One region of the Streptomyces sp. NBC_00252 genome, then DNA from elsewhere that is predicted to be linked to it. Evidence: riboswitches for the same ligand, from Rfam matches in the RefSeq annotation. Region 1 holds a riboswitch; each other region holds the start of a gene.
The links. A riboswitch is a leader RNA that binds a small molecule or an ion and turns the genes downstream of it on or off. The one in region 1 is predicted to bind cyclic di-AMP.
Positions count from the first base shown of each region.

Region 2: linked by a shared signal. The riboswitch ahead of OHT77_RS42780 (NlpC/P60 family protein) and the one ahead of OHT77_RS26285 (transglycosylase SLT domain-containing protein) in region 1 are both predicted to bind cyclic di-AMP.
Region 3: linked by a shared signal. The riboswitch ahead of OHT77_RS07445 (LysM peptidoglycan-binding domain-containing M23 family metallopeptidase) and the one ahead of OHT77_RS26285 (transglycosylase SLT domain-containing protein) in region 1 are both predicted to bind cyclic di-AMP.

Region 1 covers NZ_CP108087.1:5,953,660-5,961,454, reverse strand. Annotated here, with positions in the region: gene OHT77_RS26290 (CocE/NonD family hydrolase) at 1-1,950, shown strand, start outside; cyclic di-AMP (ydaO/yuaA leader) riboswitch at 2,214-2,385, shown strand; gene OHT77_RS26285 (transglycosylase SLT domain-containing protein) at 2,389-2,868, shown strand; gene OHT77_RS26280 (HAD family hydrolase) at 2,933-3,739, opposite strand; gene OHT77_RS26275 (LacI family DNA-binding transcriptional regulator) at 3,846-4,874, opposite strand; gene OHT77_RS26270 (carbohydrate ABC transporter permease) at 4,947-5,828, opposite strand; gene OHT77_RS26265 (carbohydrate ABC transporter permease) at 5,825-6,814, opposite strand; gene OHT77_RS26260 (ABC transporter substrate-binding protein) at 6,811-7,795, opposite strand, start outside.
Region 2 covers NZ_CP108087.1:9,591,413-9,599,207, forward strand. Annotated here, with positions in the region: gene OHT77_RS42775 (hypothetical protein) at 1-71, opposite strand, end outside; gene OHT77_RS42780 (NlpC/P60 family protein) at 275-2,401, opposite strand; cyclic di-AMP (ydaO/yuaA leader) riboswitch at 2,410-2,583, opposite strand; gene OHT77_RS42785 (DUF1996 domain-containing protein) at 2,920-5,046, shown strand; gene OHT77_RS42790 (glyceraldehyde-3-phosphate dehydrogenase) at 5,128-6,573, opposite strand; gene OHT77_RS42795 (SCO5918 family protein) at 6,731-7,045, opposite strand; gene OHT77_RS42800 (DEAD/DEAH box helicase) at 7,110-7,795, opposite strand, start outside.
Region 3 covers NZ_CP108087.1:1,703,033-1,710,827, forward strand. Annotated here, with positions in the region: gene OHT77_RS07430 (Glu/Leu/Phe/Val dehydrogenase dimerization domain-containing protein) at 109-1,287, shown strand; gene OHT77_RS07435 (TetR/AcrR family transcriptional regulator) at 1,332-1,946, shown strand; gene OHT77_RS07440 (SGNH/GDSL hydrolase family protein) at 2,048-2,833, opposite strand; gene OHT77_RS07445 (LysM peptidoglycan-binding domain-containing M23 family metallopeptidase) at 3,079-3,990, opposite strand; cyclic di-AMP (ydaO/yuaA leader) riboswitch at 3,995-4,157, opposite strand; gene OHT77_RS07450 (alpha-galactosidase) at 4,460-6,532, opposite strand; gene OHT77_RS07455 (tyrosine-protein phosphatase) at 6,703-7,500, shown strand; gene OHT77_RS07460 (DUF6126 family protein) at 7,546-7,671, opposite strand; gene OHT77_RS07465 (helix-turn-helix domain-containing protein) at 7,668-7,795, opposite strand, start outside.

The DNA.
Region 1 (7,795 bases):
ATCCGCATCCCCCTCGCGGACGGAACCCGGCTCTACGCGCGCGTGTGGCGCCCGGTGACGGACGAACCCGTCCCCGCGCTCCTGGAGTACCTCCCGTACCGCCTGACCGACTGGACCGCGCCCCGCGACGCGCAGCGCCACCCCTGGTACGCGGGCCACGGCTACGCCTCCGTCCGCGTCGACGTGCGCGGGCACGGCAACAGCGAGGGCCTGCCCGGCGACGAGTACGACGCGCAGGAACTCGCCGACGGCGTCGAGGTCGTCAACTGGCTCGCCGCGCAGCCCTGGTGCACCGGCAAGGTCGGCATGTTCGGCATCTCCTGGGGCGGCTTCAACTCCCTCCAGATCGCCGCCCTGGCCCCCGAGCCGCTGAAGGCGATCGTCACCGTCTGCTCCACGGACGACCGCTACGACAACGACGTGCACTACATGGGCGGTTCGGCCCTCGCCGTCGACCTGCACGCCTGGGCGGCCACCATGCTCGCCTTCGTCGCCCGCCCGCCGGACCCCGAGTACGCGGGCCTCGTCTGGCGCGACATGTGGCTGGGCCGCCTGGCGGAGATCGACCCGTTCATCCACACCTGGCTCGCCCACCAACTCCGCGACGACTACTGGAAGCACGGCAGCGTCTGCGAGGACTACGGCGCGATCGACGCGGCCGTCCTCGCGGTCGGCGGCTGGCACGACCCGTACCGCGACACGGTCATCCGGCTCGTCGAACACCTCCCGCCGGACCGCGTACGCGGCCTCATCGGCCCCTGGTCGCACCAGTACCCGGACCGCGGCCTCCCGCCCGGCCCCGCGATCGGCTTCCTCCAGGAGACCCTCCGCTGGTGGGACCACTGGTTGAAGGACAAGGACACCGGCGTCCTGACCGACCCCCTCCTCCGGGCCTACGTCAGCGACTCGCATCCCCCGGCCACGGTCTACGACACCCTCCCGGGCCGCTGGGTCGGCGAGCCCGCGTGGCCCTCGCCGCACGTGAAGACGACGACGTACGGCCTCCGGGGCGCCCCCGTGGTCGTCCGCTCCCCCATGCACACCGGGGTGGACGCGGGCCGGTTCTTCCCCTTCGGGAACGACGCCGACCTGCCGCCGGACCAGCGGGACGAGGACGCGCGGTCGGCGTGCTTCGAGTTCGAGGTGCCGGCCGAGACGTGGGTGCTGGGGCGACCGAGGGTACGGCTGCGGCTGACCTGCGAGGTGCCGCGCGGGCAGGTGATCGCCCGGCTCTGCGACGTCGCCCCCGACGGCTCCTCGACCCTGGTCACCCGGGGCGTGCTCAACCTGTCGGCGCGGCACGGGCGGGACCGGGCGGTGCCGTGGACGCCGGGGACCACCGAGGACGTCACCTTCGAGCTGAACGGCATCGGGCACGCGTTCCCGCCCGGGCACCGCATCCGGCTCGCGGTGTCGTCGGCGTACTGGCCGTGGATCTGGCCGCAGCCGGAGTCCGCGGCGGGCTTCACCCTGGACCCCGAGGGCAGCGCGCTCGAACTCCCGGTGCGGGAGCAGGAGTTGACGGACGACATCCACTTCGACGAACCCGAGGAGGCCGAGCCGCTCGGGGTCAACTACCCGGCCACGCTGGACGAACCGCGGCCCGAGCGACTGATCGTGCGGGATGTGGCGAAGGGCGAGTGGCGGCTCGAGGTCGACCCCCGGTACGGCGGCACGCGGGTGTATCCCGACGGGCTGGAGTTCACCGAGGACGCGCTGGAGACGTACACGATCGACGAGTCCGATCCGCTGTCCGCGCGCACCCTCTCGGAATGGTCGATCCGGCTGCACCGGCCGGAGCTCGGCTGGGACACGAGCGTGCGGACCCGGTCGGAGATCACCTGCGACGAAACGGACTTTCTTACCTCAAATGAGGTCATCTGCACCGAGGGTGGAGAAGTGATCTTCCATCGCACCTGGGAGAAAAGGATTCCGAGAACTGCCAGTTGAGGTTGAATGCCCGATTTGCCGTTCTTAATCCTCTCGTGAGTTGGGTCACGCGTTTCTGTGCGCGACCTGTGTCCCGGTCTGCCCGCGTTTCCCCTTGCGGCGATTGACAGTTGACCCTTGGCTCCTGCAAAGGATCAAGCGCCCCATACGCCTCAGACCAAGGTCAATAGGGGTTAGGTGTGATTCCGCCACTTGTTCCGGACATGTGCTCTCGCATAGTTTCCCGGCCTGTCGAGCGGAACGCCGAATCCTGCCGCCGCCCGGCATCCCAGTCACGAACTTCTCGCACGGCAGGAGCGGGGGAACCAGGTAAGTCGCCGGACCGGTCATCGCGACCGGGACGGCTAGGGGTTAAGTCACGTCCGCAAGGGCGCGGCCGGGCACCTCCCAGCCCGAACCCGACAGCTCACCTCGCAGGCGACGGAGAGGAACCTCGTCATGCCTGCAACCGCTCAGTCCCGCCGTGCCCGCCTCGTCCGCCGTGCCGTCATCGCCGGCACCGGTGCGGCGATCCTGGCCCTGCCCGTCGTCGGTGCGACCACCGCGTCCGCGGCCACCACGTCGACCACCGCCGCCTCCACCACGCTCGCCGGGTACCCCAACACCCTTGACGGGTGGATCCGGGAGTCGCTCGCGATCATGGCGCAGAAGGGGATTCCGGGTACGTACAACGGGATCTACCGGAACGTGATCCGTGAGTCGTCCGGCAACCAGTACGCGATCAACAACTGGGACTCCAACGCGGCGGCCGGTACGCCGTCGAAGGGGCTGCTCCAGGTGATCGACCCGACGTTCAACGCGTATCACGTGGCCGGGACTTCGTTCGACCCGTACGACCCGGTCGCGAACATCACCGCTGCCTGCAACTACGCGGCGGCCGTGTACGGGTCCATCGACAACGTGTACGGCGCTTACTAGAAAACAGCCGCAAAGAGAAACAGCCCCGCGCCCCTGAATGTGCCCCTGCGGGGCCATTCAGGGCTCAGCCGAGCAGTCTCTCCAGCACCACCGCGATGCCGTCGTCCTCGTTCGAGGACGTCACCTCGTCCGCCACCGCCTTGAGTTCGGGGTGGGCGTTGGCCATCGCCACCCCGTGCGCCGCCCAGTCGAACATCGGGATGTCGTTCGGCATGTCGCCGAAGGCGATGGTGTCGGAGGGGGTCAGGCCCAAGTGGCGGGCGGCCAGGGCCAGTCCCGTCGCCTTGGTGATGCCGAGTGGCTGGAGTTCGACGGTGCCGGGGCCCGACATGGTGACCGAGGCCAGCGAACCGACCACCGAGCGGGCCGTGGCCGCCAACTCGTCGTCCGCCAGGTCCGGGTGACGGAGCAACACCTTGCTGATGGGCTCGCACCAGAGGTCGTCCCGCCGGCCCACCCGCACCGAGGGAAGCGTGGGGTGCGGCATCAGGTAGCCGGGCTCGATGAGCGTGAGGCCGTCGACACCGTCCTGGTCGACCGCCGCGTACACCTGGCCCACTTCCGCCTCGATCTTCCCGAGCGCCGTCTCCGCCAACTCCCGGTCCAGGGTGACCGACCAGAGCAGACGGTCCGCGCCGGCGTCGTACAACTGCGCGCCCTGTCCGCACACCGCGAGCCCCTTGGAGCCGAGGTCGTCCAGCAGGGGCCGCACCCTCGGCGCGGGCCTGCCGGTGACGACGAGATGCCGGGCACCGGCCGCCGCCACCCGCGCGAGCACGGCGAGGGACCGGTCGGAGAGCGTGTCGTCACCGCGCAGCAGCGTCCCGTCCAGGTCGGTGGCGATCAGTGCATATGCGAGGGGTGCGGCCATGATCAGAGAATACGGATGGAAAGCCCCCCCGACTCGACACGAACCGGACGGCTCCTGCCTTCACATGCGTTGACCCGAGTTCCGGTTGGTTTGACAATTACGGCCGTTATGCCGACTCCCGTACCACCAGTTCCGTAGGCAGAATCACGCCGGCCGTGTCCTCGCCGGCGATCTGAGCCAGGAGCATGCGGACCATTTCGGCGCTGATGCGGTCGTAGGGCTGGCGCATGGTGGTGAGGGCCGGGGTGATGGAGGTGGCCGCGGCCGAGTCGTCGAAGCCTCCGACAGCGATGTCATCCGGGACCGAACGGCCCGATTTCTGGAGGGTGTTGACCACTCCGAGGGCCATCAGGTCCGAGGCCACGAAGACCGCGTCTATGTCCGGGGCCTGGGCGAGGAGGCGCCGTGCCGCTTCCTCGCCGCCCGTGCGGCGGTAGTCGCCCTCGACCACGAGGGTCGGGTCGTGCGGGAGGCCTGCCTCGGTGAGGACGTCCCTGTAACCCGCCAGGCGGTCGGGGCCGCCGGGGGCGTCCAGTGGGCCGGTGACCATGGCGATGCGACGGCGGCCTCGGGCGATGAGGTGGCGGACCATTTCCTGGGCGCCGTCGCGGTCGGCCGCTGCCACGTAGCTGTACTTGGAGGCCGTGCCGAGGGGTTTGCCGCAGGCCACCAACGGGATGCCCGCGGACCGGAGTTCGGCCGCCACCGGGTCGCCGCTGTGGTTGGAGACGAGGAGGACGCCGTCGACGTGGCCCGAGGTGATGTACCGCGTGAGGCGGCGGCGGTCGTCCTTCGACGACGCCAGCATCAGGAGCAGCGGGATGTCGTGGCGAGCCAGGTGTTCGGTGCAACCCCGCAGCAGGACATTGAAGTTGGGGTCCTCGAAGAACTTCTCCTGCGGCTCGGTGAGGAGGAACGCCACCGAGTCCGAGCGGCCGGTGCTCAGGGAGCGGGCGTGCCGGTTGACGACGTAGCCCGTCTTCCTGATCGCCGTCTCCACCGCGGTGCGGGCGGCCGGTGAGACGTAGTGGCCGCCGTTCAGGAACCGGGAGACCGTGCCCCGGGAGACCCCTGCCTCCCGGGCCACGTCGTGGATGGTGGGCGGCTTGCGGCGGCCGTTCGGACTGGTGGTCATGGTCCTCGTTCTGCCCGTTCGGGTGCGGTGGGGGGAGATACGGCTCAGCGCTGACACCTCGGGACGCACACCTCAGGCCTTGACCGATCCGCTCAGCAGGTCCAGGGACCAGAAGCGCTGGATCACCAGGAACAGCGCGATCAGGGGGAGGATCGCGAGGAAGCAGCCCATGATGACCAGGGTGTAGAGGGCGGGTTGGGAGGCGCCCTGGTTGAGCAGGGTGTAAAGGCCCAGCGTGAGCGGGAACTTGGTGTCGTCGGCGAGCATCACGTACGGCAGCAGGAAGTTGTTCCAGATGCCGACGAACTGGAAGAGGAACACCGTGATGAGCCCGGGCATCATCATCGGCACCGCAATCCGCGAGAAGATCCGCCACTCGCTCGCGCCGTCCATGCGGGCTGCCTCGAGGAGTTCGCTGGGGACGGACGCGGCCGCGTAGATGCGGACGAGGTAGACGCCGTAGGGGGAGAGGATCGACGGGAGGAGCATCGACCAGTACGAGTCGGCCAGGCCGAGCTTCGACAGGAGCAGGTACTGCGGGACGGTCAGCACGATGCTGGGGACGAGGACGCCTGCCAGCATCAGCTTGAAGACGAACTCCCGTCCCCTGAACGCGAATCGGCCGAGCGCGTAGCCGCCGGCGGCCGAGACCGCGGCGGAGAGGAGGGCGCCGCCGCCCGCGTAGAAGAGGGAGTTGACCATCCACTGCCAGTAGATGCCGTCGCGGTACGAGCTGAGCTGTTTGAGGTTGTCGAGGAAGCCGGTGCCGGGGGCGAAGGTGAACGTGGAGAAGAGTTCGCCGCGGCCCTTGCTGGCGGCGATGACGACCCAGATCACGGGGATCAGGCAGTACAGCGAGCCGAGGATCAGCACGAGGGTGGGCACCCACGCGGTGCGCTTCCGCCGGAGGAGGCCCGGGCGGGCGTCGGTGGCGGTGAGGGTGAGGGGGGTCATGCCCGGTCCTCCCGGGTGTAGCGGTCGGAGACACGCAGCAGGGTGAAGGAGAGCGCGAAGGTCGCCAGGGCCAGCACCACGGCGGTGGCGGAGGCGCCGTAGATGTCCGACCTGAGGAAGGCGGCGTCGTAGATGGCCATCAGCGGACTCCAGGAGCTGGAGAGGCCGTTGGTCAGCGGCTTGAGGGCCATGGGCTCGGTGAAGACCTGGAGCGTGGCGATGACCGAGAAGAAGAACGTGAGCACGAGGGACGGCATCACGATCGGGATCTTGATCCGCAGGGCGATCTTCAGGTCGGAGGCGCCGTCGATGCGGGCGGCCTCGTAGATCTCCTGGGGGATCGAGCGCAGCGCGGTGTAGATGACGATCATGTTGAAGCCGGTGCCGCCCCAGACCGCGATGTTCGCGAAGGAGAGGTACAGGTTGCCGCCGTCGAACAGGTCGGGCTGCGGGAGGCCGAACTCGCGGAGCAGGTAGTAGAAGGGGCTGACCGTCGGGAGGTAGAGGAAGCCCCACATCAGGGCGGCGATGATGCCGGGGACGGCGTACGGCAGGAAGATCGCGAGGCGGGCGAACTTGGCGCTGCGGGCCTGCGGGGTGTCCAGCATCAGCGCGAAGACCAGGGCGAGACCGAGCATGGTGGGGATGACGATCAGGCCGTAGCCGAAGGCACGCAGGACGCTGTGGCCGAACTCGGAGTCCTCGAGGACGGCGGTGTAGTTGCCGAGGCCGTTCCAGACCTGCCGGCGGGCGCCCTTGCCGAGGCCGATGCCCTTGACCTGGACCTTGTGGAGGCTGAGCCACACCGCGTAGCCGATGGGGACGACGGTGAAGGCGGCGAACAGGAGCACGGCCGGTACGAGGAACCAGTACGGCGCGCTGCGGCCACGACGGCGGACGCGCTGGGGGCGGACGGGTGTGGCGGTGCCGTCCGCCAAGGGCCCGGCCGACAGCCGGTCGGAGCCCTTGAGCGGCGTGCTGGTCATGCCTCGGTCACCTTGAAGCCCTGCTTCTTCATGTCACTGAAGGTCTTCGCCTGCATGGTGGCGAGCGCGGTGTCGAACTGCGCGGCCTTCTTCGCCTTGGTGGCGGTGCCGAACGCGTCGCTGAAGGTGTCGTAGGCGACCTGGACGTTCGGGCCCCAGGCGGACGCGGCCGTGGTGGCGGCGATCTTGGCGGCCGTGTCGTAGAAGTCGGTCTGGTTCGGGAAGAACTCGGGGGTGGTGAGCACCGAGCCGGACTGGCCCTTGGTGGCCGCCGGGTAGATGCCGGCCTCCTTGACCAGGGCGGCGAGCGCCTCGGGGTCGGTGTTCAGCCAGTGCGCGAACTTGGTCGCGGCCTCGGCGTGCTGGGAGTCGGTGGAGACGCCGGTGGAGGAGCCGCCCCAGCTGCCGGTGACGTCCTCGCCCGCGCTCCACTGCGGCAGCGGGGCCATGCGCCACTTGCCCTTGGTGTCGGGGGCCGAGCTGACCAGGACTCCGGGCGCCCACACCGCGGAGACCCAGCCGAGGTGGGTGCCCTTGTTCAGCGCGTTGTTCCAAGCCGGCGTGTACATCGGCTGGTTGTCGATCGCGCCTTCCTGGACGAGGCCGCCCCAGAAGTCGGTGACCTTCTTCGTGGCCGCGTCGTCGATGCCGACGGTCCACTTGCCGCCGCTCTCCACGGTCCACCACTTGGCACCGGCCTGCTGCGCCAACCCGGCGAACAATCCGGGGTCGTTGGAGGAGAACGTCGTCAAGTAGGCGTTCGGCAGGGCCTTCTTGGCGGCGCGGGCGGTCTTCGCGAAGTCGTCCCAGGTCGCCGGGACGGTCAGATTGTGCTGCTTGAACAGGTCCTCGCGGTAGAAGAACATCAGCGGCCCGGAGTCCTGCGGTATCGCGTACACCGCGTCGGTGCCGAGCGTGACCATCGCCCAAAGTCCCTCGGCGAACTCGGACTTGGCGGACTTCGCGTACTTCGAGATGTCC
Region 2 (7,795 bases), 3.6 Mb from region 1:
CTGCCGACAGCCGGCGCCAGCAGGGCGGCGGCACACAGCGTGACGACTCCGACCATGGTGTGTTTGTACATGTCCGCTCCCGGCCGCCTGTTCGTCCTCGTCGCCCCGTACTCGCACCGGCGGGGGACCCGCCTGTCGAGGCACACGATCTCGTCTCCCTGTTGACGCTACGACCGTGTCGGAGGTTCCACCACTCGTACGGACCAACGACACGCCCGGGAGAGAGTGGCGGGACGGGCGCGGTCGGGGCCGGGAACACCCGGCCCCGGGCGGCTCAGGCGGGCCGTACGGCGCCCCGGATGGCGGCCGAACCGGCGTAGAAGATCGACTCCTCGCGGATCGGCGTCCCCGGGCTCGGCGCGTGGATCATCAGGCCGTTGCCGGTGTAGAGACCGACGTGGTCGACGCTGTCGTGGAAGAACAGCAGGTCACCGGGGCGGATGTCGGTGAGCGGGACGAGCGTGCCGGCGCTCGACTGTTCCTGCGCGGTGCGCGGGAGGTGGACGCCCGCGGCCTTCCAGGAGGCCTGGGTGAGGCTGGAGCAGTCGTACGCGTCCGGTCCCGCCGCGCCCCACAGGCAGGGCCTGCCGATCTGGGCGCGGGCGAAGGCGAGCGCGATGGCGGTCTTGCTCTGGGTGCCCGCGTCCGGGGCGACGGGGACGGGCGCGGCGACCGTCGGGCTCATGGCCGGGGCCGCCGGGAGAATGATCTCCGGGGCCATGGCCGGCGCGGCGGCCGCGGTGACCTCGGGGGCGAGCAGCGGAGCCGCGGCGAAGGAGACCTCGGGCCCGAGGAGGGGCGCCGCGGCGAAGGCGACCTCGGCGGCGGGCGGGACCGGCTGCCACTCCTGCTGCGGCGGGCGCCAGTCCTGCGGCGGCGCGGGGTACGCGGTCGGCTGCTCGGGCATCAGGGGCAACTGGCCCGTGGACCAAGGCTGTTGCTCGGGCAGGGCGGGCATCTGGCCGGTGGACCAGGGTTGTTGCTGCGGCATGGCGGGCAGCTGGCCGGTGGACCATGCCTGCTGCTCGGTCACCATCGGCATCTGGCCGCTGGACCAGGGGGTCTCCGGGGCGGCCACGATCGGCGTCTGGCCGGTGGACCACGTCTGCTGCTCGGTCACCATCGGCATCTGGCCGCTGGACCAGGGCGTCTCCGGCGCGGCCACGATCGGCGTCTGCCCGGTCGACCACGTCTGCTGCTCGGGGATCACGGGTGTCTGCCCGGTCGACCACGTCGGCTCCGGCGCGGCCACGACGGGCATCTGGCCGGTGGCCCAAGGCTGTTGCTCGGGCACGACCGGTATCTGGCCCGTGGAGGTGGCCTGTTGCTGGGCCGCGAGCGGTATCTGCCCAGTGGACGCGGCCTGTTGCTGGGTCACGACCGGCATCTCTCCGGTGGACCAGGTCTGTTGCTGGGGTATGGCGGGCAGCTGGCCCGTGGACCATGCCTGCTGCTCGGTCACCATCGGCATCTGACGGCTGGACCAGGGAGTCTCCGGTGCGGCCACCATTGGCATCTGACCGCTGGACCAAGGGGTCTCCGGTGCGGCCACGATCGGCATCTGGCCGGTCGACCATGGCTGCTGCTCGGGGATCACCGGGGTCTGCCCGGTCGACCAAGTCGCCTCCGGTGTAGGCCAGTTGGACTCGGCGGGCGGCCAGGTGGCCAGCGCCGGGGCCGGTTCGGAGCGCGGTGCGGCGATGGACGGGAGCAGGTTGAGGTCCGCGGTGAGCGGGTCGAAGGCCGGAGCCGGGGCGAAGGTCGGTGCGAACTGCTGCGGCTGTGCGAAGGGCGCCGGTGTCATCTCGACGGCGGGCACGGGCGGCAGGTCGAGCATGGTCGGCTGGGGCAGCTGCGGTGCCTGCGGTGCCTGCGGTGCCTGCGCCTGCGGTGTCTGCGGCGCGGCGGGCAGCAACTCGGCGACCGGCCGCGCGGTCAACTCCGCGACGGGGGAGGCGAGGTGCTGGCTGGTGATGTCCGGTACGGACGTCCCCGCGGTCAGCTCGGCGACAGCGCGGCCGGGCTGCGCTTCGAGCGCCCGCCCGCCGCCGTCACCCTCGGGGCGTCGCTCGGAGCGCTCGGAACGTGCCGCCGCCGGACGGCCCGTCCTGCTGGGCGGCAGGATCGCCGGTACGGTCGGGCCGAGTTGGGCCCGCGCCCGGTCGAACAACTGCCGGGTGACGGCGTCGAGGGCGGGGTCGGAAGGACGCGGAGCGCCGGACCGGGGTTCGACACGCTTGCGCGGGCCCCCGGACATCGCACGGGTGGCGTTGTAGTTCCCGGTGGCCGTCTCGGCCCGGTCGTAAAGGGAGTTGATCCGCCGCTGGACTTCGTCACGGCTGGGTCGGTCGTCCACGGTGGGGCCACTGCCTCCGGTGCGCGTACTTCGTTCTGCCGGCATGGCAGACGTGCTCCTTCCGTAACGCGCCTACCGGGTTAGCTGTCGGGTTCGGGCGGTCGATCACGGAAGGTGTGCCCTACGGTCCTTGCCCAGATGGGCGGTTGGGCCGATTCACCCCAAGTCGGTTGGGTCCCCGGTTCCGGCTGTCGCGAGCGACGCACCGGATTCGACGCGAGCCGCGCGGCCCGGCGCTGATCGCCGGTGTAGGTCGTACGGCCTGGGCGTCAACCTAGCCAACGTGTGTGCCTCATGTGAAGGTTGAAGCGCGATATGTCCGATACGTATTTGTGACCTTTACCTCGTCCTGGGTGTGGCGAGGGCTCTTGGGGGCCACCGTGCCAGGAGCTCCATAAGAGGTCGCTATGAATTTTTGGGACGGTTGAACACACCGGCACCCCGCCCCGTATTGGTGCGGGGGATTTCCATGCCGGGACGAGCCGGGCCGACCGATACGTGTAGGAGCAACTTCCTTGGCACGCAACACGCGCAGACGCCCCACGGGCGCACGACGCGCGACGATGGCAGCAGTCGCCCTGATGCTGGGCGGCGGAGGACTGGTGGCGGCGAACGTCTACGCGTCGGCGTCCGAGGGCTGGGGCGGTGACACCACCCAGCAAGGGTCTCCCGATGCGGCATCGGACGGCGCGACGATCGACTGCCCGGACATCGGGACCCAGTTGACGACGGTGCCCGACGCGGCGAAGACCGAGGTCGACAACCAACTCGCGCTTCTGGACCAGCAGATAACCGAGGCCTACCAGAAGCTCAAGGACTCCACCGAGTCCATACGCCAGGACGCCTCCTTCGCCGACAACGCGATCATGAATCCGTTGAAGGAGAAGCGGGCCGCGACGATCGGCCGGATCGACGACGCCATCGCGCGTGTCGGCGACCGCCCGGAGGGACTCGACGCGCTCGCCGGCTGCACGCTGATCGCGCCCACGAACGGGTCCGACGACCAGAGCGGCGACGACAAGGGCAACGGCGACGCCAGCGGGGCCGCCACTGCCGGCGGTGACGCCAGCGCCAGCGCCGGCGGCCAGGACCAGCAGGGCAACCAGCCCTCCACCAACGGACCGGTCGCCTCGGACTACGCGGACATCACCTCCGTACAGCCCAACGTGAACGCGGCACAGGACCAGGCCGACGCCTCCCGCGGCACGTTCGTCACCGCCTGTGGGGTGAACGAGAACGGCCTGTTCAACTCCGACAACGTGATCGTCGCCCCCGGGGTGACCAACGGCGCCCACCACTTCCACGACTACGTCGGCAACCAGTCCAACAACGCGTTCGCCAGTGACGACGACCTGGCGAAGGCGAACACGAGCTGCGAGAACCAGGGCGACAAGTCCACGTACTACTGGCCCGTGCTGCGTCTGCAGAACGGCAAGCAGGAGCGGGACGCCGACAAGCCCGGCGGCGGCACCGAAGGCAACTCCGGCCAGATCGTCACGGCCAGGGCGGCCACGCTGACGTTCGTGGGCAACCCGAAGAGCAAGGTCGTCGCGATGCCGCGCCTCCTGCGCATCATCACGGGTGACGCGAAGGCCTTCGTGAACGGCCCGGCCAACGCCAACGCCTCCTGGAGCTGCACCGGTTTCGAGGACCGGCAGCTCAAGGACAAGTACCCGCTGTGCCCGTCCGGCAGTGACGTCGTGCGCACCTTCAAGTTCCAGAGCTGCTGGGACGGCCGCAACATCGACAGCGCCAACCACCGCACCCACGTGGCCTTCGAGGCCGCCGACGGCACCTGCCCCGCCGGCTTCGAGGCCATCCCGCAGCTGGTCCAGCGGATCGTCTACGACGTGAAGGCGCCGAGCCTCCAGGACGGCGGGAAGACGACTCCGCTGTTCGCGGTGGACTCCTTCCCCGAGCAGCAGCACAAGCCCGTCACCGACCACGGCGACTTCATCAACGTCTTCGACGAGGGCCTGATGAAGGACATGGTCAACTGCATCAACAACGGCGAGAAGTGCGGCGCGGGGACGGACAACGACCCCGGCGGCTCGGGCGACGGCTCCGGCTCGGGCGGCGGTTCGGGCAACGCCGGCGGCTCCGGCAACGGCGGCGGCTCCGGTTCCGGTGAACCGCAGGAGTCCCCGACGGCCACCGACAGCGCCCAGCCGACGGCCGGCGCGACCGCGTCCGACGAGCCCGCCGGGAACGGCGGCAACCAGGGCAACGGCGGGAACGCCGGCGGTGGTGACAACGGCGGCAACGCCGGAAGCGGTGACAACGGCGGGAACGGCGGAAAGGGTGACAACGGCGGCCAGGCCACCGCGGACCCCGCGACCAGCGCGCCCGACGACCAGCCCACCGACGTGCAGACCACGGACCCGGGATCGCTGACCACCGCCGTCTCGGTGCCCAAGGCTGACACGAAGACCGAGGGCTCCAAGTCGACGCCGACCCAGGGTGGTTCGGACGACAAGGCCGCCTCCGGTGGCGAGGTCGGCACCGCCGAGACGACGCCGCCCGCCGCGAGTTCCGGCGGCGAGAGCTACGCCGCCGTGAGCCCGAACGAGCCGCAGGCACAGGGCGGTCTCGCGGAGACCGGCGCGAACCTGTGGCCCGCCGTGGCCGGTGCGCTGCTGCTCGTCGCCGGGTTCGTGGTGCTCTACCGGAGCAAGCGCAGCTCCCGCTGACACCACGCACGGCTGTGATCAACTGCGGCCCGGTCACCCTCACTTGGGTGGCCGGGCCGCAGTGCGTTCAGCGCGTCGGGATCAGACGGCCGGCGCGGGGTACGTCGGGTACTCGACCCCGGTGACGTGCTGGACCACCCGGACGACCTGGCAGGAGTAGCCGAACTCGTTGTCGTACCAGAGGTAGAGGATCGCGTTGTCGCCGTCGACCTTGGTGGCGCCCGCGTCGATGATCGAGGCGTGGCGCGAGCCCATGAAGTCGCTCGACACCGCGTCGGGGGCGGTGGTGAAGTCGATCTGCCGCTTCAGCGGGGACGTCAGCGAGACGTCGCGCAGGTAGTCGAGGACCTCGGCGCGGGTGGTCTCACGGCCCAGGCGCAGGCTGAGGATGGCGATCGAGACGTCCGGCACCGGGACGCGGATCGAGCTGCCGGTGATCGGCGCCTTCAAGTCGGGCAGCGCCTTGGCGACGGCGGATGCGGCACCGGTCTCGGTGATCACCATGTTCAGCGGCGCCGAACGGCCGCGGCGGTCGGCCTTGTGGTAATTGTCCAGCAGGTTCTGGTCGTTGGTGAACGAGTGGACGGTCTCCACGTGGCCGCGCAGCACACCGTACTCGTCGGCCATCGCCTTCAGCGGCGGCACGATCGCGTTGGTGGTGCAGGACGCGCAGGACAGGATCCGCTCGTCGGGCTTGATGGTGTCGTGGTTGACGCCGTGCACGATGTTCGGGACGTCGTCCTTGCCGGGCGCGGTCAGGACGACCTTGTCGACGCCGGGCCGCAGATGCTGCGAAAGTCCTTGCCGGTCACGCCACTTGCCCGTGTTGTCGATGAGGATGGCGTCCTTGATGCCGTAGGCCGTGTAGTCGACCTCGGACGGGTCGCTCGCGTAGATCACCTTGATCTCGTTGCCGTTGGCGACGATCGTGCTGTTCGCCTCGTCGACGGTGATCGTGCCCTGGAACTGGCCGTGGATCGAGTCGCGGCGCAGCAGCGAGGCGCGCTTCACGATGTCCTGTTCCCCGCCCCGCCGTACGACGATGGCGCGCAGCCGCAGGCCGTTGCCCGAGCCGGACTTCTCGATGAGGAGGCGGGCGACCAGGCGGCCGATGCGGCCGAAGCCGTAGAGGACGACATCGCGGCCCTCGCGGCGCTCGATCTTGTTGGCGCCCGTGGCACCGGCGACGGCCTCGGCGGTGAACTCCTCGGCGGACAGGCCGCGTTCGTCGGCGCGGTGGGTCGCGGCAAGCATGCCGATGTCGATCTGCGAGGGGCCCAGGTCGAGCGTGGTGAGCGTCCGCAGGTAGGGGAGGGTCTCGGTGACGGAGAGTTCCTCGCCGTCGATCTGGCGGGCGAACCGGTGGGTCTTGAGGATGCTGACCACCGACTTGTTGACCAGGGAGCGGCTGTGCAGCAGGACGGTGACGTCCCGCTCGCGGTGCAGCTTCCCGATCATCGGGATCATCGACTCCGCGATCTCCTCGCGGGTCTTCCAGTTGGTGAACGAGTCCTCGTTGACAGGCACAGGTTTCTCTTTCGAGCTAGGCGGCGCTCATATGCTAACCCGCTGTTCATCTGCCCGTTCAGCAGGGGTACCGCCCGGCCCGTAGAAGGCCTGGAACGCCGTGAGGGCCCTGCCGACGCGCGTCGGCAGGGCCCTCATGGTGGTACTGGTGTCGCTGCTACACGTCCTGGGGCGCGCCGCTGCCCAGCAGGGCCGAGGCGTTCTCGAACGGCGTGAGCGCCTGCACGGGCGTCGCCTCGGGCAGACCGTGGCAGGTGAAGCCGAGCCGGGTCATGGCCCGGACGACCTCGCCGCTGTTGAAGTCACGCGGGTCCTGCCGGGTGATGACCTGCCCCACCTGCTTGACGGGGTAGCGGCGCCGCCCGATGGTCACGGACTCACCCGTGATCAGTTCGGGCTTGATGCCCTTCATCGTCTCCAGGACACCCATCTTGGTGAGGTCGAAGGGATACCGGGCGATGACACAGCGCATGTTGCCTCACAGAGAGAAGGAGGATCGGGGGCCGAACGGGCGCCCGGAGGCGCCGAGTTGGTCCTCAGGCCGCGGGGCCGAAGGACGACCGTCGCTGCCCCCGGCTGCTGCTTCCGCTGCCGCCGCTGCTGCGACGGGCCGCACCACCGGTGGACCGGCCCTCGCCGGCCGGACGGCCACGACGGCCCCGGGACGAGGAGGAGGACGGGCGACGGGTGCGCTCGCGCTCCACGACCGGCGCGGTGATGACGACCGGGACACCGGACGGGGCCTGAGCGCCCGTGATCCGGGTCAGCTCCTCCTCGCCCGACCGCACGGAGGTGACCTCCGGGGTGATACCGGCCGCGACCATCAGACGGGTCATGTCACGGCGCTGGTCGGGGGTGACCAGCGTGACGACACTGCCGGACTCGCCCGCACGGGCCGTGCGGCCGCCGCGGTGCAGGTAGTCCTTGGGGTCGGTGGGCGGGTCGACGTTGACGACCAGGTCGAGGTTGTCGACGTGGATGCCGCGCGCCGCGACGTTGGTCGCGACCAGCGCCGTCACATGCCCGTCCTTGAACTGGGCGAGCGTGCGGGTGCGCTGCGGCTGGGACTTGCCGCCGTGCAGACCGGCCGCGCGGACACCGTTGTTCAGCAGGTGCTTCACCAGCCGGTCCACCGCGTGCTTGGTGTCCAGGAACATGATGACCCGGCCCTCGCGCGCCGCGATCTCGGTGGTCGCCCGCTGCTTGTCCGTGCCGTGCACAT
Region 3 (7,795 bases), 4.3 Mb from region 1:
GTTGACAGGACCCGACGCCGCTTCCGATACTGACTCGCCGTTCAGTACCCGCTGTCCGGTCGACCGCTTCGGTACGCGTCCTGCCGGCCGGTGCCCCGAGGAGCCCGTATGACCGCCCCCTTGATGTCGCTCACCTGGACCGACCACGTCACCGGCCGCCAGGGCTTCCTGGTCGTCGACCGGCTGGTGCGCGGGGTGTCCAGCGGCGGCCTGCGGATGCGGCCGGGCTGCACCCTCGCCGAGGTGACCGGACTCGCCCGGGGCATGACCATGAAAGAGGCGCTGCACTACGACCCGGAGGGCCGCTACGTCCCGTTGGGCGGCGCCAAGGGCGGCATCGACTGCGACCCGCAGGACCCGGAGTCGTACGGCATCCTCGTCCGCTATCTGCGTGCCATGCGGCCGTACATCGAGAGCTTCTGGACGACGGGTGAGGATCTCGGGCTCACCCAGGACCTGGTCGAGCGGGCCGCCGCGGAGGCGGGGCTCGTGTCGTCGATCCAGGCCGTGTATCCGCTGCTCGACGACGAGACGGAGGCACGGCGGCGGCTCGCGGACGCCTTCGCGGTCGAGGTGGACGGCATCGGTCTGGACGAGCTGGTCGGGGGCTGCGGGGTCGCCGAGTCGGTGCTCGCGGCGCTGGACCGGGCGGGCGTGCCGTACACGGGGACACGGGTCGCCGTGCAGGGCCTGGGCACGATGGGCGGGGCCACGGCGCGGTTCCTCACGCGCGCGGGGCTGACGCTCGTCGCCGTCGCCGACATCAAGGGCACGATCGTGAACCCGGGCGGCCTGGACATCGACGCGCTGCTCTCGGCCCGGGACGCGTACGGCACCGTGGACCGTTCCGTGCTGCGCCCGGGCGACCTCGAACTGCCCGGTGAGGACTGGCTGTCGGTCGAGGCGGAGGTGCTGGTCCCGGCGGCGGTGTCGTACGCGATCGACACCACCAACCAGCAAGGAATCACGGCCCGTTGGATCGTCGAGGCCGCGAACATGCCGGTCCTCCCGGAGGCGGAGGAACTGCTCTCCGCGCGCGGGGTCGTCGTTCTGCCGGACGTGGTCGTGAACTCCGGGACGAACGCCTGGTGGTGGTGGACCCTGTTCGGCGACATCGGCGCGGACGCGGGCGAGGCGTTCGCCCACACCAGGCGGTCGATGCGTGCCCTGATCGACCTGATGCTGGCCCGCGCGGAGACCGACGGCACCACTCCGCGCGCCGCCGCGCACGCGATCGTCGCGGACCGGCTGCCGGTCATCGCGGAACGGTTCGGCTGGTACCGGTGACGTACGGGGCAACACCCCTATGGGCAACGGATTAGGGTGACGGCGTGGCGAGAGTGCGGTTGAGCGTGGCGGAGCGGCGGGCGGAGTTGCTGCGCGCCGCCGTGGAGCAGATCGAGGCGCGGGGCGTGGCGGCGGTCAGGATCGCCGACGTGGCCTCGGCGCTCGGGGTGAGCAACGCGCTGGTGCTCTATCACTTCTCGACCAAGGAGAAACTGGTCGCCGCCGCGTTCGCCTTCGCCGCCGAGGACGACCTCGCGCATCTGCGCAAGCTGCTCGGCCGCCGTACGACCGCGCTGCGCCGGCTGCGGGCCGCGGTGCGCTGGTACGCGCCGACCGGGCCGGCCAAGGGCTGGCGGCTGTGGATAGAGGGCTGGGCGGCGGCGCTGCGCGAACCCGCTCTCCTGGACGTCACGCGCGATCTCGACCGGCAGTGGAAGCAGGCCCTCGCGGAGGTCGTCGCCGAGGGGGTGACCGCGGGCGAGTTCCACTGCCCGGACCCGGGCGGCGCGGCCCTGCGCCTCACGGCCCTCCTCGACGGCCTCGCCGTACAGATGACGGCGTACGCGGGAACGGTGTCCCGGGCGCGCGCCCTGGAGTGGGTCGACGAGGCGCTCGCCCGTGAACTGGGGCTCGACCGGGCCGCGTTGACGACGCCCTGATCGGCCTCTCCGTAGCGACTCGGTTCACTTCGCGGACCGTGACGACGGCGCCCGTGGCACGCAGCGCACCAGGAGCGACCGCCGTATCCCCTCGCCCCTCCTCAGGCCACCGCCCCGATCCGCATCTTGATGGCGTCGGGTGACAGTGCGCCCTTCGCCTCCACGTGGTCGCCGGAGGACTCGCCGCGCAGCCGGCGTCCGATCCACGGCACCAGGTACTCGCGCGCCCAGTGGACATCGTCGCGCCGGATGTCGAGCGGGCCGCGCGGCGGCAGCGGGGGCCAGGGCTGCTCCGGGTCGGCCGGGACCTCGACGCCGAGGACCTGTCCGGCGCGGAGCGCCACGCGCGTGTGCCCCTCGGGAGAGAGGTGCAGCCGGTCGCCGTCCCAGGCCCGCCGGTCCTGGATGGTCTTCAGGGACCAGAGGTCGAGCACCGGGCAGCCGTAGCGGTCGGCGATGGCCCGCACATGTCCGTTGTAGGTGGCGATCTTGCCGCGCAGGTGCTTGAGCACGGGCACGCCGCGGGTGTCGAAGCCGGTCGTCACCATGACGGTGCCGACGGCGCCGGTGAGGTCGGCCACCGCGCGCTCGAAACGCTCGGCGACCTCGTCGGGGTCGGTGCCGGGGCGGATGATGTCGTTGCCGCCCGCGCTGAAGGAGACCAGGTCGGGGCCGAGCTCCTTGGCCCGGGTGAGCTGGTCGGCCACGATCTGGTCGAGCAGCTTTCCGCGCACGGCGAGGTTGGCGTACGCGAAGTCGCCTTCGGGCCGGCGATCCGCGAGCAGTACCGCGAACCGGTCGGCCCAGCCGACCATCGCGCCGTCGGGCCCAGGGTCGCCGACGCCTTCGGTGAAGCTGTCCCCCAGCGCCACGTACGACCCGATCACTGATCTGCTGTCACTCTTCGAATCGTTAGCCACGGCAACCATAATTCACCCTCGCCTGTGACCTACGCGATCGTAATAAGGGGTTGACGGACGGTGAGATAAGCCACTTGTAAAGGGTTGTCCAAAGTCGGAATAACTCTCTGACCAGGTACGTTGACGGCGAAACTGCCATACGCCGAAGGCCGGACCCGGGGATCGGGGTCCGGCCTTCGGTGCTGTGGGGGGGGTGGCGTCGGGGCCTGGGGTCAGCCGACGGTGACCCCGTGCGAGCGGAGATAGGCGACCGGGTCGACGTCCGAGCCGTAGTACGGCGTGGTCCGGATCTCGAAGTGCAGGTGCGGGCCGGTCACATTGCCGGTCGCGCCGGAGAGGCCGAGCTGCTGGCCCTCGGTGACGGTCTGGCCGGCCGAGACGGAGAGCTGCGACATGTGGGCGTACTGCGAGTACTCGCCGTCCGCGTGCCGGATGACGACCTCGTTGCCGTAGGCGCCGTCGTAGGCCGCCGAGACGACCGTGCCCGCGGCGACCGCCTTGATGGTGGTGCCGGTCGGGACGACGAAGTCGACGCCCGTGTGGTAGCCGCTGGACCACATGCTGCCGGCGACGCGGTAGCCGGTGCCGATGGTGCCGCCGGTCACGGGAAGGCCGTAGCCGGTGGAGGTGCTGGTGGTGTCGGCGCTCTGCGTGGCCGACGACTTCTTGGAAGAAGAGGAGAACGAGGACGAAGTGCCGGACGACGTCGACGACTTGGTCGTGTCCGTCCCCCTCGTCGTGGCCTTCTCACCGAGGGAGAGCTTCAGGCCCGGGTGGATCAGCGACGGGTTGCCGCCGATGGCCTCGCGGTTGTCCTGATAGATCTTCTTCCAGCCGCCGGTGACGTCCTGCTCCTCGGCGATCTTCGAGAGATAGTCGTCCGACTTCACCGAATACGTGGTGACGCGCGCCGACTTGGCGGCGGTGGACTTCTCGGTCGCCGTCTTCTCGACCACCGGAACGGACTGAACCGCCTTTTCCGGAGCGGAAGTCGTGGTCGCGGCATGGGCGCCGGTGGCTCCCATGAGCGGAAGGGCGAGTGCCGCGCCGCCGGTTCCGGCGACGGCTATCGAGCGGGTGAAGCGCTGGGGCTTCGGGCGGCGGTGTTTACCCTTCGCGGGCATGACGAATTCCTCTCCGGCGCCTGCGAGGTGAGCTGTCGGGTTCGGGCTGGAGATGCCCGGCCGCGCACTGGGCGCGTCTTGACCCCAAGCCCGTTCCGGAGACCGGAACAGGCGTCGTACCTGTGGGTCCCCCGCTCCTGCCGCATACGGGTGAGTGGATGCGAAGTCCGGTCGGCGGCAGGACTGGGCGTCCGTCCGGATTGGTGGCGAACGTAAGCGAGGAAGACGCAAAGGGACAAGCAGGAGGTTCCACGGATTTGCGTTTCTTGTGATCCCTTGTGGGAATTCACAGTCACCCTCCGTGAATTCCCCCAGGACCCTGCCCTTCAATTCCCCTGTAAAAGCACGTCAATTACGTGAACATGACGAACGACGCACGGTCACGAATATGACGCTGCTCACGTACGCGACTCTCAGGTTCCTTTATTCCAGAGCGAGTTGGACGAAGGCTGCAATTGGGACAGAAGGATCAGATGCGACGCAGCCGGAGAACCATCGCATCCAGGTCACCGCGCAGCCCGGTCGGCAGTCCGTGGTGCAACAGCACGGCCCCTCGGTGCACTTCGCCCGTTTCGAGGCATTCGTACGACACTGTCGGGTCGAGTCCGCGCAGCCTGAGCGCCGGGAGGGGCTCGCCGTAGTGCTGCGCCTGGAGGAGGGCGAGGACGACGGTCTCGTCGCCGCGGACGTACTGCACGGCGCTGAGTCCACCGGTCGGCGGGCGCAGGCGGTACAGGTCGCCGTGCTGCACGAGGGGCCGGATCTCCTTGTAGAGGTCCACCCAGCGGCGGGCCTCGGCGAGCTCCTCCTCGGTCCACTCCGAGAGGTCGCCGCCCACGCCGAGCACACCGGCCATGGCGCTCACGAACCGGAAGCGCAGGCTGCTGACCCGGCCGTTGAGCTGGGTGTTGGGGCTGTCGGTGACCCAGGCGGCCATCACGCGCGCGGGGTGGATCTGGCTGAAGCCGTACTGGATGGCGAGCCGGTCCAGCGGGTCGGTGTTGTCCGAGGTCCACACCTGGTCCGTGCGGCTCATGATGCCGAGGTCGATCCGGCCGCCGCCGCCCGAGCAGGACTCGAAGGCGACGCCCGGGTGGGCCTCCCGCAACCGGTCCAACAGGCCGTACAGGGCGCGCACATGATCCACCCAGAGGCGCTGCGGGTAGGCCTCGCCCGGCCAGCCCGCGTCGGTGAAGCAGCGGTTGAAGTCCCACTTCACGTAGTCGATCGGGGCGCTGGAGAGGAGCCCGTCGAGCTGCTCCCACAGGTACTCCTGGACGTCCTCGCGGGCGAGGTTCAGGACGAGCTGGTTGCGGAACTCCGTCCGCTTCCGTCCTTCCTGGTACTGCACCCAGTCGGGGTGCGCGCGGTACAGGTCGCTGTCCGCGTTGACCATCTCGGGCTCGACCCAGATGCCGAACCGCATGCCCAGGGCGTGCACACGGTCGGCGAGGGGCTTGAGCCCTGCCGGGAAGCGGTCCGGGTTGGGCGTCCAGTCGCCGAGCCCGGCGCGGTCGCTGGTGCGGGCGCCGAACCAGCCGTCGTCCACCACGAACAGCTCGACCCCGACCGCCGCCGCCCGCCGCGCGAGCACCTCCTGCTGGTCCTCGGAGATGTCGAACTGGGTGGCCTCCCAGGAGTTGTAGAGCACCGGCCGGTCCTGGTCCGCGTCCGGGATGACGTACGTCCGCTGGTACGTGTGCCAGGTGCGGCTCGCGCCGCCGTGGCCGGTGTCGCTCCACAGGCCGGCGAAGACCGGGGTCGTGAAGGACTCCCCCGGCGCCAGGAGCAGCAGCCCGGAGTCGTCGTACCCGGCGCCGCCGGTGATCTGCACGCGCGCGTCCGGGAGTTGGGCCACGGCGAGCCGCCAGGACCCCGACCAGCCGAGGGCGCAGCCGTACACCTCGCCGCGCTCCTCGGTCGCGTCGGTGTCGAGGGCGACCCAGGGGAGGTGCTGGTGTCCGGTGTGGCCGCGGCGGCTGCCGATGACCTTCTCACCGTAGGTGAGGTCGGAGCGCACCAGCCGGGACTCGGCGGCCCACCGGCCGTGCAGCTGGGACAGCCGCCAGCCCTCGCGCTCGGGCAGCGTCCAGGTCGCGGAGTCCGCACGCAGCAGCTCCAGGGGCGCGGCCCCGTCGTTGCCGAGGGTCGTCCAGCGCTCTACGACGTCACCGCGCGTCCGGTAGTGCAGCGTGATCGCAAGGCCGCCGTCCCGGAAGCGCAGCCGCAGCTCGTCGCCCTCGGTGTCGTACCGCTCGAAGGTCCATTCCGTGCCGCGGCGCTCGGGCGTGCGCACGGAGAGGGCGGGGCGGGCGAAGCGGGGGCCACCCTCGACGGGGTACTCCTCGCGGCCGTCGAGCCGCGACTCGAAGGAGGAGGCGCCGGGCAGCGGCCGGGCCGCCAGTTCCTCGGCGTCGGCGAGTGCGATCGCGGGGCCCCAGTGCAGGTGGAGCAGCTCGTCCTGCTCGGTGAGATGGACGGCATAGCTGCTCGTCGGGCCCGACAGCACCCACGTACGGCCGTTCTCGGCGATCTCCAACATCAAGCCCCTCACAGATTCGAACAAGTCCGCTCAAGCACCAACATCATCAACGGCACGGGGCCTGCGAGGCAACGCCTGTGGACAACTCATTGCCTGGGGAACCCATGTCGTATCGTCGAGAACGTGCCCGCCGGTGAGCCGCGTCGTCGGGCCGAGTGGGAGGAGTCCTCGTGACGCAGCAGATTCCGTCGACCGAGCCGGAGTTGTCCGGAGTGCGCAATTTCCGGGACGTGGGCGGACTTCCGACGGTGGACGGACGCCGGGTGCGGCACGGGGTGCTGTTCCGCAGCGGCCACCTCGCGCACGCGACCGACGAGGACGCCGCGTTCCTCGGCTCGCTGGGCCTGCACACGATCTTCGACTTCCGTAACGCGTCGGACCAGAAGCTGGAGGGTCCCGACGTCGAGCTGCCGGGTGTGCGCAATGTGAATCTGCCGCTGAGCGACCCGGCGGACGGCTCCGAGTTCTGGAAGATGGTCCGCGACGGCGAGATGGAGCAGCTGCGCGAGATCCTCGGCGACGGCAAGGGCGCCGCCCGCATGGTCGCGTCGTACCGGACGATCATCAAGGAGCGCACCGCCGAGCACTCCCAGGTGCTGCGCTCCCTCGCGGACGACAGCGTCCCCGCGCTGATGCACTGCGCGGCGGGCAAGGACCGCGCGGGTCTGTCGATAGCCGTGACGCTGCTCGCCCTCGGCGTGGAGCGCGAGGCGATCGTGACCGACTACCTGGAGTCGAACGCGAAGCACCGTCGCTACAAGGTGCGCCGCAGCAGTTCCTCCGCCTCGGCCTACTCCCCCGAGGTGATGGAGCTCCTCAGCCCCCTCTTCGACGCCCGCGCCGAATATCTGACGGCGGCCTTCGAGACCGTCGAGGAGACCTGGGGCAGCGTGGACGCCTACCTGGAACAGGGGCTCGGGATCACCCCGGAGATCCGGGAGCGGCTGCGCGAGCGCCTGCTCGACTGAACCGGCCGAGGCTACCGGCCCGGCTCAACAGGCCGCCGTCGCGGGCTACTTGGCGCCCACGGAGAACAGCAGGTAGATGAAGGCCGCGAAGAGGTGGCCGACGGCGATGTAGATGATGAGCCGGATCCACAGGGCGCGCGGGAACTTGTCCTCGATGTTGTTGCCGCTCATGACGTCTCTCCGGTGATCGGGCCCAGGCACAGGGTGGCCGTGGGGCTCTGCAGCAGGGTGTGGACGAACAGGACCTCGACGCCGTCCTCGTCGGCGGCGGCGAGGCGGTGCGGGGTCAGCGAGT